Linked DNA regions of Saccharophagus degradans 2-40. The protein of the gene in region 2 interacts with the protein of the main gene of each other region in a pairwise test. Links are inferred from orthologs where the notes say so. Each region holds a gene or a part of one and is shown on either strand. Other genes may lie near its edges.

What was found.
Region 1: the proteins of cysK (region 2) and cysE interact in binary tests that used the Escherichia coli proteins (3 or more experiments, as listed by UniProt). The link is inferred for Saccharophagus degradans 2-40 from one-to-one orthologs.

Annotation. Positions count from the first base shown.
Region 1 is NC_007912.1:1,380,274-1,388,417, reverse strand. The notes cover bases 1-2,905. They hold cysE (serine O-acetyltransferase), read left to right. Parts: upstream 1-988; coding sequence 989-1,822; downstream 1,823-2,905. Other genes in these bases: epmA (EF-P lysine aminoacylase EpmA), read right to left, coding at 1,863-2,840; SDE_RS05685 (SOS response-associated peptidase), read right to left, coding at 266-919; SDE_RS05690 (anhydro-N-acetylmuramic acid kinase), read left to right, coding at 1-193. Also shown: efp (elongation factor P), read right to left, coding at 2,916-3,485; EF-P beta-lysylation protein EpmB, read left to right, coding at 3,677-4,717; SDE_RS05660 (hypothetical protein), read left to right, coding at 4,824-6,551; SDE_RS05655 (EAL domain-containing response regulator), read left to right, coding at 6,772-8,144.
Region 2 is NC_007912.1:3,674,828-3,682,952, forward strand. What follows is about bases 3,404-6,289. They hold cysK (cysteine synthase A), read left to right. Parts: upstream 3,404-4,312; coding sequence 4,313-5,266; downstream 5,267-6,289. Other genes in these bases: SDE_RS15160 (TonB-dependent receptor plug domain-containing protein), read left to right, coding at 3,404-4,161; SDE_RS15170 (hypothetical protein), read right to left, coding at 5,472-5,675; SDE_RS15175 (DUF808 domain-containing protein), read right to left, coding at 5,675-6,289. In the rest of the region: SDE_RS15150 (YgiQ family radical SAM protein), read right to left, coding at 1-1,448; SDE_RS22875 (hypothetical protein), read right to left, coding at 1,557-1,697; SDE_RS15155 (DUF3820 family protein), read left to right, coding at 1,696-1,911; more of SDE_RS15160, read left to right, coding at 2,101-3,403; more of SDE_RS15175, read right to left, coding at 6,290-6,607; SDE_RS15180 (tetratricopeptide repeat protein), read right to left, coding at 6,933-7,628; SDE_RS15185 (hypothetical protein), read right to left, coding at 7,681-7,863; SDE_RS15190 (hypothetical protein), read right to left, coding at 7,977-8,125.

The DNA.
Region 1 (8,144 bases), 2.3 Mb from region 2 along the record:
TGAACGCATTCAACACCATTACCCCCAAAAGCCCACAGTAACGAGCCAGCAGCTTGGTATAGCACCAACATGGGTAGAAGCCATGGCCTTTGCTTGGTTGGCTATGCGCAGGCTAGAAAACCAACCGGGCAATGTCCCTGCAGTAACTGGCGCTAGTCGTGAAGCGGTGTTGGGCGGCATATACACACCCTAATGGTTCTCATTAGAGTAACGGTATTAGGCCAGTCTTTTTAGCTAAACCACATAATCAGCCAAACTCACTTAATCAGCCAAACAGGTCTGGCTCGCTATCGCCCTCAAGCGGCTTAATAAGGCGCTCATGATCATTCCTTACGCTGCCCACCTCGGTGGATACCGCGTAATAATCCAAATATTGATTCACCTGTACTGGCGGCTCATCCATTAATTGTATATCCCCTTGCAGCCACCCCTCTAACGCTTCAACAGGCAACACACAGGGCTGGCGCGGGTGCAACGCGTTTAGGTTTTCACACGCAGGGCGAGTAAGTAGGGTAAATGATGAGGCAGCTTGGCGCGGCTCCCATAGCCCCGCAACAAATAAAGGCTGCGATGCATGCTGCACAAGATAAGGTTGTTTTTTACCCCCCTCAACCCGCCACTCGTAATAGCCGAGCATAGGCACAATACAGGTGCGCTTTGCTCGCCAAGCATTGCGAAAGGCAGGCTTTTCGGCGGCGCTCTCTAAGCGGGCGTTAAAGGTGGCGTATTGTGTTTTGGCTTCCTTAGACCATGCGGGAACCAAGCCCCAACTCATCACCTGTGAGCCTTGCGCGGTAAGTAGAGGTACCTGAGTAGTAGGGGCAACGTTATAGCTCAATGCGCCGCCTGCAGGCCAACCCTTTAGCAAGGCTGCCCAGCGATGCATATCCGCTAAATGATTTACAAATCTACCGCACATGACTTTGCCCTTTGCTTTTAGTCTCATCAAACCCAATAATAACGCCTGAAACCCCATTTGGAGTGTGACATGCACAAAACAACACCCATTTCGACCCTTGCGGACCAAAAGTCTCAGGAGTTGGACCCAGTTTGGCAAACCATCCGCCAAGAAACTCGGGAACAAGTGGAAGAAGAACCCGCATTGGCGAGTTTCTTACACGCAACTATTTTAAATCACGATACACTAGAAAGCGCCTTGAGCTTTCACTTGGCCCACAAACTGGCAAACCCTGCGATATCGGCCCTGCAAATTCGTGAGATTATTGAAGAGTCGATGAGCCACGACAGCTGCATTAGCGAAGCCGTGCGCGCAGATATTCGCGCCGTTTTCGATCGCGATTCGGCCTGCAATTCGTATGCATTGCCCTTTTTATACTTTAAAGGTTTTCACGCGTTGCAAGCATTCCGCGTGGCCCACTGCCTGTACAAACGCGGTCGTAAATCTTTGGCCTATTTCTTACAAAGCCATATTGCGCTTACCTTTGGGGTAGACATTCACCCTGCTGCGCGCATAGGTAAAGGCATTATGATGGACCACGCCACAGGAATAGTAATTGGTGAAACTACCGTCGTCGAAGATGATGTATCGCTAATGCAAGGCGTCACCCTTGGCGGAACCGGCAAAGAAGCCAGCGATCGTCACCCCAAAGTACGCAAGGGCGTGTTGGTGGGCGCCGGCGCTAAAATTCTTGGCAATATAGAAATTGGCGAAGGGGCAAAGGTAGGCGCTGGCAGTGTGGTGCTTGAAGCTGTGCCTCCACACACTACGGTTGTTGGTGTGCCTGCACGCGTCGTCGGTGTACCACAGTCGCAAAGCCCAGCACTAGATATGAACCACGGTATTCAGTGCGATTGCGAGTAAATGATTAGCAGTTAAAGCGCGGTTGCTACCGCGCTTTAATTTAGCTTGGAGCAGTAAAAGGCAACACATCACTTAGCTTATCTGCCCCCAACAACGCCATTAGCAGGCGATCCACCCCCAAGGCTACGCCGGCACATTCGGGTAAACCGGCTTCAATTGCAGCCATAAACGCTTCATCTATTTGTGGAAGGCTTAAGCCTAGCTCTGCGCGTCGAGCATGGTCTGCGTTAAAACGTTTGCGCTGTTCAGCGGCATCGGTAAGCTCCCAGTAGCCATTTGCTAGCTCCACCCCGTTTATATACACCTCAAACCGGCGAGCTACGGCAACCCCATCGCTGCGCACTTTTACTTTTGCCAGCGCGCTCTGACAGGCTGGAAAATCAAACACGCACACACAGCCCTGTAAATTCGGTTCAATTAAGTGGCTAAATAACAAGTCCAACCAAGTGTTGCGGTGGTCATCATCCCAATCTACATTTAATTTAGCCTGCGCAATTTGCTTCAATTCGGCCACTGGCGCCGTATGCGGGTTAACCCCAAGCGCATTGTTAAACACATCTTCATAGCTTATTTCTGAAACAGCCCAATCATTAGTGGCTACAACCGCCCCCTGCTCTGCAAGCTGGTTTTTTACATAGCCAACCAAATCGAGCACCTCTTTACGCAAGTCTATATCGTCAAACCCAGGCCTATACCATTCCAACATGGTAAATTCAGGGCTGTGTTTTCGGCCCGACTCATCGCGACGAAAGGCTTTGCCCAAGTAGTACATTGACTCGCCAGTGCTCGCAAGCATGCGCTTCATAAAATACTCGGGCGATGTTTGCAAGTAACCCACTGGGTTGTTAGCCCCCATACTCACCGTTAATGGCTCAAGGTAGGGGTCGGTTACCGTGTGACGCCCAATAACAGGAGGGTCCACCTCTATGACGGCGCGCGGGTAAAAATATTCGCGAATAGCGCGCAATAATGCACTGCGCGCTTTTAAATTAATTGCAGATGCGGAGGGCTGCCACATAGTCGAACTCGTATAAATGGATTGCACAATTGAAAACGGGGCCAGAAGGCCCCGTTAGTAACGCTAGCGCTACGCTTATTTACTGGCTCGGCCTAGGTATTCACCAGTGCGCGTATCAACGCGTACCACTTCGCCGGTGGATATAAACAGAGGTACTTTTACAACCGCCCCCGTAGTAAGGGTTGCAGGCTTAGTGCCGCCTTGCGCAGTATCACCTTTCAAACCGGGGTCAGTTTCTACAATTTCCAACTCAACGTGGTTTGGCGGGGTAATAGCCAACGGCGAACCGTTGAATAAAGTAACAATTACTTTGTCTTGTTCGCGCAGCCACTTTGCGGAATCACCTACAGCGTTTGCGTCTGCTTGGTACTGTTCGAAGCTATCTGGCTCCATAAAGTGCCAAAACTCACCATCGGTGTAGAGATACTCCATGTCGCGATCCATTACATCGGCGCCTTCCAAGGTTTCGCCAGATTTAAACGTGCGCTCCCACACGCGGCCGGTTTTTAAGTTACGCAAGCGAACACGGGCAAAAGCTTGACCTTTACCAGGCTTAACAAGCTCGTTTTCTACGATTGCGCACGGGTCGCCATCTAGCATTACTTTTAAACCACTGCGGAAATCACTTGCTGAATACGTTGCCATTTTCGATCTCTAACCTTTAATGAACACTACCGGCACAACTTTTGTTTGAATAGCTGATTCAATAGCTGTTTAAATACGCGGCTTTAACCAAACACTGCTGCACGCACTAAGCGCCAGATAGCAGAGCCAAAACCCAATCTAACCCCGTTAACCTTACTGGACGGGCCAACGAGATTCCCAAAAAGGCGCTAATGATACAACGAACTATCCCAACATGGCAGAGTATAAGCTGGCAAGAAGAGCTTTCTTCGCTGATTACCGACCCTGCGGAGCTTTTGGAACGCCTAGAGCTGCCCGAATCACTGCTAGAAAGTGCGCAAAAGGCCAATAAGCTGTTTCCGCTGCGGGTGACGCAATCATACGCATCTCGTATAAAACCCGGCGATGTAGACGACCCATTGCTTAGACAGGTCCTGCCTTTGGGGGCAGAACTAACATCTCCCGCAAGCTACACCGCCGACCCATTGGCAGAGCAAAGCTTCAACCCTGCCCCAGGTGTTATCCACAAATATCACGGTAGAGTACTGCTTATTAGTGCATCGCAATGTGCCATTAACTGCCGTTACTGTTTTAGAAGGCACTTTGACTACCAAACCAACACCCCTAGCCGCGCAGAATGGCAAGAAGCGCTGCGCTATATAGCCGACAATGAATCCATTGACGAAGTGATTTTAAGCGGTGGCGACCCGCTAGCGGTATCCGACAGGCAAATGCAATGGCTAGTAAACCAAATAGCCGTCATACCGCATGTAACACGCCTGCGTATTCACACCCGCCTTCCCGTTGTTCTGCCAAACCGCATAACGAGTGAATTAGTTGATACGCTTGTCAAAACACGGTTGCAATGTGTAATTGTGGTGCATATTAATCATGCAGCAGAAATTGATGAGCACGTACATAACCGCCTGAAAATACTAAAAAAAGCAAATATTACCCTGCTAAATCAGTCAGTTTTACTAAAAGGTGTGAATGATTCAGCGTCTTGCCTAGTTTCACTCAGCAAACGGTTGTTCAGTTGTGGCATACTGCCTTACTATTTGCATCTATTAGATAAAGTAACGGGCGCCGCGCACTTTGATGTTGATGAAGCTTCCGCTATAGCGTTGCACAACCACTTGCTGGCTACTCTACCTGGCTACCTAGTACCCAAGTTAGTAAGAGAAGTACCCAATGCTGCATCAAAAACGGCGGTATACGGTGCCGAGCATAACCTAGGCTATACTAATAATTAGGTGTACATTGCGATATACACTACCTTTTACGTTACGACATAGGGCCGAACAAGCCGTGCGATAGGAGCACGAGCTATTACATTCATTGATGAAGCGTTTCGAATTCATGGCGGAAGAACAGAATCCAATTGAGCTACTCGCACAAATGGCATTGCCAGTGCAGGATCTGTCTCGCCTAACTTTTTGTAATAGCAATAAGCCCGCTAAGCTTGCCGAATGGGCAAGCGACCTAAAAGCCACGCAAATATCCCATACCAGTGTTGTTCTGTACAAAGCCCTACCCGAGCTAAGCAAATTAAAATGCAACTACAGTGTTCGCATGGAAATGCTAGAGCTTTTGCGGCCGCGGGTGCAGCATTGCATCACGGGGCTAACTAGAGAGTTTTTGAATCAACCGGTAGTACTGCCTGAAACGGCACAAAAAACAGCCATTGTCGCTCAGGCACTACAGAAACAAATGCTCGACGGCTACTTAGTATGCCTAGCTGACTGTATTAAAAGCGGCAGGCTCAAGCAGCAAACCTACACTGACCTGTCGCAAATATTACACCGCGCTATCACGGCAATTAGCCTTATTTTCTATCGCGGTTTTCAACTGTATACCCAACCGCCACAGGGCCTATGGAAATCACTACACGCGCTATACCAAATTAGTGAGTACTACGAATTAAATGAGAAGTCGGTGGTTGATGCCTTACTAGAAACCTCACGCACAACGACAATTAGCGCAGCCTATATTCGCACACTGCTGCTAGCTGCCAGCCGGCCTAATCAGCTAAACCAGCACGACGTTACACATTTAAACGCTGCACTCGAAACGTGGAGCGAATTAGTAAAGCTAAACAAAGGCATTACCAGCAACAAAAACAATCTGTTTATAGTGAATTTATCTGCTGGCACCCCACCCACTTACAAAAATAGATTCGACGGCAAACAAAGCGATTTATTACTTGAAATAGATATGGGCGCCCTGCTGGGCATGCTTGCCAAGATATCCACCGGCGAAAGTACACCTCAGTCGAGCGGCATACGTGTTGCTGCCGACTTCCCAGCAGCGCTTCTGCAGCACGCTTTAGATGCTTGGGGGCATGTGGCGCAGCGGGGGCAGGAGCGTCGCCCGGTTCAAGCGACAGCAGAAATATGTGCAGGCCTCACCGATTGCCATCAAGCTATTGCCGGCGGCATGTCGTTTAATGACTTTACTGGATCTATCAATCTGTCTAACCCGTTAAATGATCGCGAGTACGGCGATTTTCACAGCTCGGTAACACCCAATGGCGAGCGCAGCAAAGCAGCTGCAATGCCCGCCAACAAAGTAAGCATAGTGAATGCCAGCCCAGGGGGCTACTGTTTACTTTGGAAGGACAAAATGCCTTCCAATATTCAGGCGGGCGAAATAATCGCAATCAAAGAGCTTGGTCGCCTGCACTGGAGCGTTGCTGTTATTCGCTGGGTGAAGCAATTAAAACAAGCATCGCAACTGGGTATTAAGATTATTAGTCAGCACCCAAAGGCGAGTGCAATTGCGCAGGTTTACGATATGGGTGGCCATTCAGATTACATGCGCGCCATTCACGTGAGCCAAAAAGCAGATGGCCGCACGCAGCCCACACTTATTACCGCAACAGCGCCGTTTGGTGAGGGTGGGAAAGCAAAATTATTGAATGGAGAGCAAACACTCTCTATTAAACTGGGCAAATGCTTGTTTTCCACCAGCAATATCAAACAGTTTGCTTTTACACAGTTAGAACAAATGCAAGATGAAGAACCACGTTCAAGGCCCGTCACACCACCTAGCAAGCAATCTTTCGATTCTTCTTGGGATGACGATTAACAGGTTGTGATAAACATCCTGTTATCGCCGCCTATACGGCGTGGTTTCTGGACTTGCGACGAGTAACAGCGTTAAACTTGAGAAACAATTTTGCACTAACAGCATTGGGGACAAGCGATAAAATTGTTGGCTATCTAGCTGCACAACACCGTCGCCACCACAATCACCTCCCCTAGCCTGTTAGACCAATAAGCAGTCATTACCGGATCAAATAAACACTATGAGTCAAACCAGAACAATTAGACTGTTAATTCTAAATGACTCCCGTGCCGAAGCTGAGCGGCTAACAAGCATGCTCCACAATGCCGGCAGACCAGCACGAGCCCAATACGTAGAATCCGACGAAGCACTTAACAAGTTATTGCAAGAGAAAGGCTGGGACCTATTAATTGCTCACGATGAGACCACCAATCTTGTTCCGCAGGATGCAATTAGAGTTATCCGTCGGCTAAATAAAGATATTCCTACCATATTACTTACTGATAAAGAAGGCTCCCATCCCGTTGTAGAGGGGATGAAAATGGGCGCTGCAGATGTTGTGCGTTTAGATGAAGACCAACATCTGCTATTGGTAATAGAACGCGAACTAAACGCCCTCGAGCAGCGAGAGCACAGACGCTTTGCCGAACGCCGCCACAAAGAGGTTGAACGCCGCAATCAACAACTATTAGACAGCTCGCGAGATGCAATAGCCTTCGTTCAAGACGGCATGTTTTTATACGCTAATGATTCCTTTGCAGAACTGCTAGATCACGAGTCCCGCGACGACATTGAATGTATGCCGGTAATTGATGTTATTGCCGAAGCAGATCAAGCCGCTGTTAAAAAATTCTTAAAAGAATTCACCTTAAAAGGCAGTGATGTCGATACTACTGCTCTAGAGTTTTCAGCACTACTTGCAGACGACAGCACCAGAAAATTAAAAGTAGACGTGCGTAAAGCAACCTACGACGAAGAAAGCTGTATACAATTTGTTGTGCGCGCCAATGTGACAGACAACGAAGAGCTAGAAGCGCAACTCGCACAAATTAAAAACCAAGATATCGCCACCGGCCTATACAACAAAACTTACCTTATAGATATTCTCGACAAAGAAGTAAACAATGCCGTAAATGGCGTTTACAACAGCGCCCTATTCCATATAGGTATCGATGCATTTTCAGAAACAGTGCAAAGCAAAGTGGGTATCGCATCCGCCGACTTAGTGGTTGCCCAAATTGCACAATATGCAGCAGAACTCATGAAGAAGGGCGATACACTTTGCCGCTATAGCGAAGACTCTTTCATGGTGTTGATACCCAAAATCGACCCTCAGACAGCAGCCCAACGAGCAGAAAAGATTTGCCAACAATTACGTGACTATATTGTGGATGTAGATGGCTCCACAATGCAATTCACCTACAATATTGGTATATCTCTAATTAACGAGATTTCTACCAAGGCCGACATCCCTATTGATCACGCGCACAAAGCGCTTGAGCTTGCACGTAAATCCGACGACGCTTCCGTTAAAATTTACGAGCCAGAAAATAAAAAAGACACCAAGAAAAATATTGCTATCAAAGTCCAGCAGGCGCTGGATCAAGGTAAATT
Region 2 (8,125 bases):
ATTGTTGGGTACACGCAAGACAAACGACGGCAGGCGGCGTGGATTTGCTCGTCTTTGCAGTTAAGCATATACATGTTGGCCGTAGGCCCGCCTAAATCCGAAATGGTGCCACTAAAGCCCGGAACTTTATCGCGAATATCTTCTATCTCGCGCAAAATACTTTCTTCCGAGCGGCTTTGAATAACGCGGCCTTCGTGCTCGGTAATAGAACAAAAAGTACAGCCACCAAAACACCCGCGCATAATATTTACCGACGTTTTAATCATGTCGTAAGCGGGTATTTTATTTTTACCGTAGCTTGGGTGCGGTACGCGCGCATAAGGCAGCGCAAATACAGCGTCCATTTCTGGGGTAGATAACGGAATAGGTGGCGGGTTTACCCACACTTCGCGCTTGCCATGCTTTTGCACCAGTGTGCGCGCATTTTGCGGGTTAGATTCTAAGTGCAATACCCGCGACGCGTGGGAATAAAGCGCGCGATCTTTGCTTACCTTTTCGAAGGACGGCAAACGTATTGCAGTTTTGTCGTCATCTAGGTTGGCTTTTCTGTGCAATGGCATAGGAATAATGCGGATGGGCTCTATTTGGGGCTCTTCCATCATTAAATCTCTTTCACCACCCTGCACTGCCGCTTGGTTGGCGTTAGATTTACACTCGCCATCACCAGTTTTATTGCCCATCCCTTCCATGGCGTAAGGATTGGGTATTTCATCAATATTTTTAGGCCAGTCGATACGGGTAGAGTCAATTACACTCCAGCCTTCGGGCACTTCGTTGCGAATAATAGTAGTGCCGCGAATTGATGTTAAATCTTCTATTTTTTCGCCAGCCCCTAGCGCCACGGCCAATTCAATAATGGCGCGCTCAGCATTGCCGTACAGCAATATATCTGCACCGGAATCCACCAGTACAGAGCGGCGAACCTCATCGCTCCAATAATCGTATTGCGCTATGCGGCGTAAACTCGCCTCTATACCGCCCAATATAATTGGTACGCCTTTATATGCTTCGCGACAGCGGTGGCTATATACCGTTACCGCTCGTTCAGGGCGTTTACCGCCTTCATTATTGGGCGTGTAAGCATCGTCGTGGCGCATACGCAAGTCGGCGGTGTAGCGGTTGATCATGGAATCCATGTTGCCCGCCGTTATGCCAAAAAATAGGTTGGGCTCGCCCAATACCCGAAAAGACTCCACGTCGGTCCAGTCTGGCTGCGCAATCATACCTACACGAAAGCCCTGCGCCTCTAGCAAGCGGCCTATAAGGGCACCCCCAAAGCTTGGGTGATCAACGTAGGCATCGCCATTTACAATAATAATGTCGCAACTATCCCAGCCCAGCTCATCCATTTCGGCACGGCTCATAGGCAGGAACGGCGCGGGGTCGAAGCAAGATGCCCAGTATTTAGGAAAGGATTGAAGCTGTGGGGCGACTTTTATAGGTTGCATATGCACATCAATTAGAAAAAAGAGGCGCGCATTGTACCCTAGTTAATGGCCGCAGAAGAGGGGCTAAAGTGTAAAAACGTCTATTTTTTGTACTGCAATGAGCAACCGCTACTCTACCTTGTAGCCCATGCCATATACAGAGTGAATTAAATCACCGCCACCCCCTGCTTTATTAAACAGCGACAGGCACAACTCCAAATCCAACAGTGCTACCATACGCAGCCAATTCACTGCACCTAACATCACCATGCTAGAAAAAGCCCACCTACTAAAAATTGCTCGCACCAAAATGCCTTTCGGCAAATATGGCGGTCGTTTACTCATAGATCTGCCAGAAGAGTATCTGTTGTGGTTTCAGCACAAAGGCTGGCCACAAGGCGAGCTTGGCACGCTACTTGGCATTACTTTAGAAATTAAGATTAACGGCCTAGAGCATATTATTGAGCCATTAAAAGAAAAGTAGCGCCCCAATATGCACTATTATTACGCATACGCTTTATACCCTCTAAAGGTGCCCAAATGCGTCTATACTTAGCCTAAGAGGCTGATTTAACGCCGCCACCAAATGCATACATTCCGCGCCAGCATAGTGATTTAGCCTGCGCAGCCTTATAGCCCCAACACTTAAAGAGCCTAATAGCGCCTAGCCCCCATGATAAGACAAATACTAGCGTCGCGTTTTAAGGTGCTTACTTTAGCAATAGGTATTGCACTGGCGAACGAAGGTTATGCCAAACAAGAAGAAGCTCACGATTCTTCCTTGCTAAGCATGAGCCTTGCACAGTTACTTGATATAGAAGTAACAGGGCCAACACGCGACGAGCAAACCTTCAGGCTGGCGCCTGCAGCGGTATCGGTTTTTACCCATACCGAAATCGCAGCTATGGGGTTAGCTACTCTCGATCAGCTAGTTAATTTCGCGCCTGGCTATCAATCTAATCGCAATGGCGGCAGCCCAATTTACGCTCCCTACACATCTCGCGCCCGTCGCATAAGCGGGTCAAGCTCTGAAATATTATTATTGGTAGATGGCCAACGTATTAATGACCCGCGTACAAGTGGCGCGTCGAGTATTGTGCCTCAGTTCCCACTGGCTAATATTGAGCGCATTGAGTTTATTCGAGGGCCAGGTTCTGCCCTGTATGGCTCCAATGCCATGCAAGGCGTTATTAATATTGTTACCCTCTCGAATCAAAACCGAGCCTCTTTGGAAGTGGGTAGTTTTGACCACACAGCGCTTAACTTTTTTAATTCACAGCAAGTTGCACATATCCAAATAGACAGCTTTCTGGATATACAACAGGATGGCGGCGACAATTACAACATTCCTTCTAGCACCTCGCCCGATGGAACTGTAGCCACACAGGACCCGAAAAGTCGGTTGAGCCTTAATATAAAAGCGCAAAAAAATAATACCCAGCTTAAACTCCAACACTACGCTGCAGAAGCTGAAGACTTTTACCTAAATGGCGGCATTGCCAACGGCGTAAACAAACACAAAAGCGAACTAAGCGCATTGGAACTAGTGCAAACTTTTCGTTTAGACAACAGCTCGTCAATGATAAGTGCAAATTACACGCGCTCGAGCACACTAAGAATTCAACAGTTACTGCCCGCTGGTAGCATGAGGGACATGAGCACTCCATCTAGCGATGCACCGTTTACAGGCGGCACTAAAGATAATGTGTATAGCGAATATGAATTGCAGTGGACAAATAACTGGCAATTAAACAGTGCCAATAAACTGCAGTTTGGAGCAAGCTACCGCCATATAGACTCTCCAGAATTACAGGTGACCACCAACTACGATATAAAAGCGTTTATTGCGCGCGAGTTTCCCATTACCTACTACGGCAAACAAACCGACGGCCCGCCAGCACAGCATGCATCCACGCGGGATATTCTAGGTGTTTACTTACAACATCAAACCACCGTTGCCGACAAGCTACACATCACCCTCGGTGCTCGCCACGATGAGTTTTCGAACATAGGCAATAGGCTTAGCCCACGCTTAGCGTTGGTGTACACGCCAACAGACGCCAACACGTTTAAATACTTGTACGCCGAAGCCTACCGAGCGCCCTCAGAAGCCGAGCTAAATTTAACCGATAACCCACAGTTTTTAGGCAACCCAAACTTACAACCCGAGGTGGTAACAACATCCGAAATAATTTGGATATTTCAATGTGAAAAATACAGCCTAACCAGCGGTATTTTCGAACATCAATTTACAAACGCAATAGTGCAGCAAAGCATTGGTGAGCGCACCCAGCAGAACTTCAACATGGACCAAAGCCCTGTGCGCGGCGCAGAGCTCGAACTAGCGCTACAGGCAACACCTAAACTTTTTGTGCGCGCCAACACCACCGCGATTTGGGATAAACCAGAAACCTCTTACCGCGAAGCTAGCCGTCTGGCTTCTTTAATGGTGAGCTACCAGCACCAACAATGGAATGCGAATGTAGGCGCCTACTGGCACGGCGAAACGGAAATGGCCACCAACGGCGACGACTCGCAGCGCACCCAAGTAGATGCATTCACACTTGCAACAGCCAAATTAAGTAGAGCCATTAATTCACAGTTAAATGTTTACCTTAAGGCCTACAATGTATTTGATAGCAACATAGCTACCGCCCCAGAAAGTTCAAGCTTGCAACAAGGTATCCCCAATAGAGGTCGTAGCATACAACTCGGGTTTACCTACCACTTTTAACGCCATTCATACCACTGGGCCACGCCCGCATCTAATTGGTGTACACTAGCCATCGTTTTACATCACTCACAATGTAACAGTAAGTTAACTGTTTACGGCTGCCCCACAGCACTCTAGCGTGCTTTGCGCCATTAAATATAAGGATGCATTTATGCTATACGACAATATATTAGCCACCATAGGCAACACCCCAATCGTTCGTTTAAATAAGCTCGCCCCAGAAGGGCAGAATATTTACGTTAAGGTTGAATCGTTTAACCCTATGGCGTCGGTAAAAGACCGCTTGGCATTTGCCATTATCGACGACGCCGAAAAGCGCGGTGTGCTTAAGCCAGGCCAAACCGTAGTAGAAGCTACCTCGGGCAATACTGGGATTGCATTAGCAATGGTTTGCGCTGCTAAAGGCTACCCATTTGTGGCGACTATGGTAGAAACCTTCTCGGTAGAGCGCCGTAAATTAATGAAGGCACTCGGCGCAAAAGTAATCCTTACCCCAGCTGCCGAAAAAGGGACTGGCATGGTTAAAAAAGCTGCAGAGCTTGCCGAAAAGCACGGTTGGTTTTTAGCTAGCCAATTTGAGAACGAAGCCAACCCTGCCTACCACCGCAATACAACAGGCCCAGAAATACTGCGCGATTTTGCAGGTAAAGATTTAGATTACTTTGTTAGTGGTTGGGGTACCGGCGGCACCATGACAGGCGCAGGCCAAATGCTAAAACTGGCCCGCCCAGACCTAAAAGTGATTGTGGCCGAACCACAAAATGCAGCCATGCTAAGCGGCAACCCTTGGTCACCGCATAAAGTACAAGGCTGGACACCCGATTTTGTGCCTGCAGTGCTAGACAAAACCGTTGCAGATGAAATAGTAACCGTAAGCGACGATGACGCTATAGCCACCGCCAAAGCTCTGGCTACACAAGAGGGTATATTCTGTGGAATTTCTTCTGGCGCCACCTTAGCGGCAACGATTGCCTACGCTAAGCAAGCACCTACTGGCAGTACGTTTGTAGTAATGCTACCGGATACCGGTGAGCGCTATTTATCTACGCCACTGTTTGCAGATATTACTGAAGAGTCTGACGACGAGTGGTTAAGCCAGCAGTAATACCTTTTGCCGCGGGCGTTTCGCTCGCGGCGCAACTTTCTAGGCGCTAATGTCTATTTTCCACTTTCTACTTTCCGATTTCTACTTTCCACGTTCTACCTTTCACTTTCTATCTTTAATAATCTACTCGTCTTCTACTTCACTTTCTCGCACTTAGCCGCCACAACTTAACGTTTAGCTTTGCAGAAAATTGAACAAATAGCCGCTAATGGGCCTTCACCTTTTGCTTACCACAACGCGCGCATTCGTACACAGTAACGAGCTTACCCTGTTTAGTATCAAACTTATTATTGGTAACCACTTTCCATTTGTGAAACCCTTCGCGACAAAGCGTTTTACCCTTGTGTTTTTGCGCAGCGGTTGGCCGTTTAAACGGAAGAATAGTTGCAGTGGGTTTTTCGTCTGACATTAATGCTCCTTACCCATCGCTTTAAATACAAGCGTAACAATTAGCAATACAATAGCCCCAACAATTAGACCAATCAGCCCCTGCCAAACGATCGACGCCAGCGACACAGCGACGCCTTCAAACCAATTGCCATGCAACCAACCGCTAAGCGTGGCATGAATAGAGTGATCTACATGGTGCAACCATGCAATAGCGTGAAACCAAATACCGCCGCCCACAAGGAACATGGCAGCGGTACCCAGTATTGACAACATTTTCATTAATTGCGGCGCGAACCACAACAACCCAGCTCCCACCTTTTGCAATACCAAGCTGGCTTTATTCGCTAAAAACAAGCCAGCATCGTCTATTTTTACAATAACAGCCACCACACCGTAAACGGCGACAGTAATACCAATGGCCACAAAACTAAGCGCTAAGCATTGCTTTACAAACGAGTACTCACTCATCACACCCAGAGCAATAACAATAATTTCTGCCGACAATATAAAATCTGTACGAATTGCACCGCGAATCTTTTTCTTCTCTAATGCCAGCAACTCTTGTGCATTGGCAACGGTTTTTCGCTTTTGCTTGCGCTCCAGCTCTTCTTTCGGGTGAAAAAACAACCCCCATATTTTTTCCATTCCCTCAAAGCACAAGTACGCCCCACCAATCATCAATAACGGGGTGATTAACCAAGGGGCAAACAAACTAATTAGCAATGCTAAAGGCAGCAATATCACTTTATTAAGTAATGAGCCCTTTGCCACAGCCCAAACAACGGGCAACTCTCGGTCTGCCTTCACACCACTTACTTGCTGGGCGTTTAGGGCTAAATCATCGCTTAGTACGCCAGCGGTTTTTTTAGTGGCAGCTTTACTCATTAGCGCAACATCGTCCAAAACTGTTGCAATATCATCTAACAGGGCGAAAAAACTACTTGCAGGCATGGGAATCTCGAATTATCGACGTCGAATTATTAACGTTTAATGGAGTTAGTAGGTATGTAACCCTAGGTTTAGCGCTAGCATTACACACGCAAAGCTAATAGGGGTCTAATTGTGGGGCAATTATGCCGGCTAAACCAACATATTAACAAGAGTGCAATGTAGTAGCACTGACGGGGATACGTATACGAGGACGTGCACGACCACAAGCAATCTCGCTGTAGTCGTGCAGTAACATAGACGACACGGTTCTAAATGCCACTAAGCAAATATGCTCAGCAACCACTTAAGCGGCAAAACAACCACTGCGAGCCGTGCCAAAAGCAGCTCAAACCTTAATGACTTTAGCTAACAAACTAGCGGCTAGACGCTCTGCTTTTTCTCTATTTGCTTGGGTAAAATTAAAATCTTTATCGAAGGCATCCAATACGGTTTTCGCATTTTCCGCCCCCTGATCGGCCGCCACCTTCACCCATGCGAAACCAGATACTGGGTCTGGTGTGCGAACACCCTGACCAAGCGCGTACATCAAACCAATATCTACTTGTGCATCTAACAAATTTTTATTTGCGGCTTTTAGTAGTAATTTGTGTGCTAGCACAAAATCTTGAGGAATATTTTTACCCGTGTAGTATTCGCGCCCAAGAAAAAACATAGCGCGGGTATTGTCGCCGCGTGCAGATTTCTCTAACCATCTAACCGCTTCAGCGTAATCGGGTTTACCGCGATGGCCGTTGTAGAAACTTACACCCAGATTGAACTGCGCCTTATCGTGCCCTGCCCTAGCGGCCTTTTTCCACCAGTAGAGCGCATCATCCACATCTTGCTCAACACCCACCCCCTGCATATATAAAATGCCGAGAGTAAACTGAGCATCTAAATGATTTTTTTGTGCGCTGCGCTCGTAGAGATCTACCGCCCTTTGCATATCTTTCTCTACACCTTCACCACGCTCATATTGTATTGCCAAAGTATAAAGCTGTGCGGGCGTAAGCACAGACAAATCTTCTTCGAGATCTAACATTTTGAATAATGCCTCCAATGCACCGCGACCAAACTAAGTATTATATTAAAATTTAGGATAAAAAAGTTTTAAGTACAAAATAGATCGACAACCCCGCGATAATGGGCGCAGCTATTATTGCCACCATTGTTACGGTGCGCTTGAGGCGTTGCTGAGCATCTAGCTGTTTAAAAAAATCCTCACCGAGTATTTGATATACCTTTTCGGCTTCGGCATCGGTTAACTGAATTTTCATATAACACTACCGTTACTCATCACTTCTTAATTTTGCTTATTGTTTGCTTCATTGAGACACACTTTGATATTCAAGCATTATCACTGTGCGATTATTAGCTTATACAATTATTGTTACTCTATTTTTATTCTATAGCCACGTTTCGAGTAGCGCTTTTGCACATCGCTTATTTGGGTCAAATTCGTACGCACAATACCCTGCAACTCGCATACTTGCTCATCCGTTAACGGCGCAACAGGCGTTGCTGACTGCGGCGTAGAGG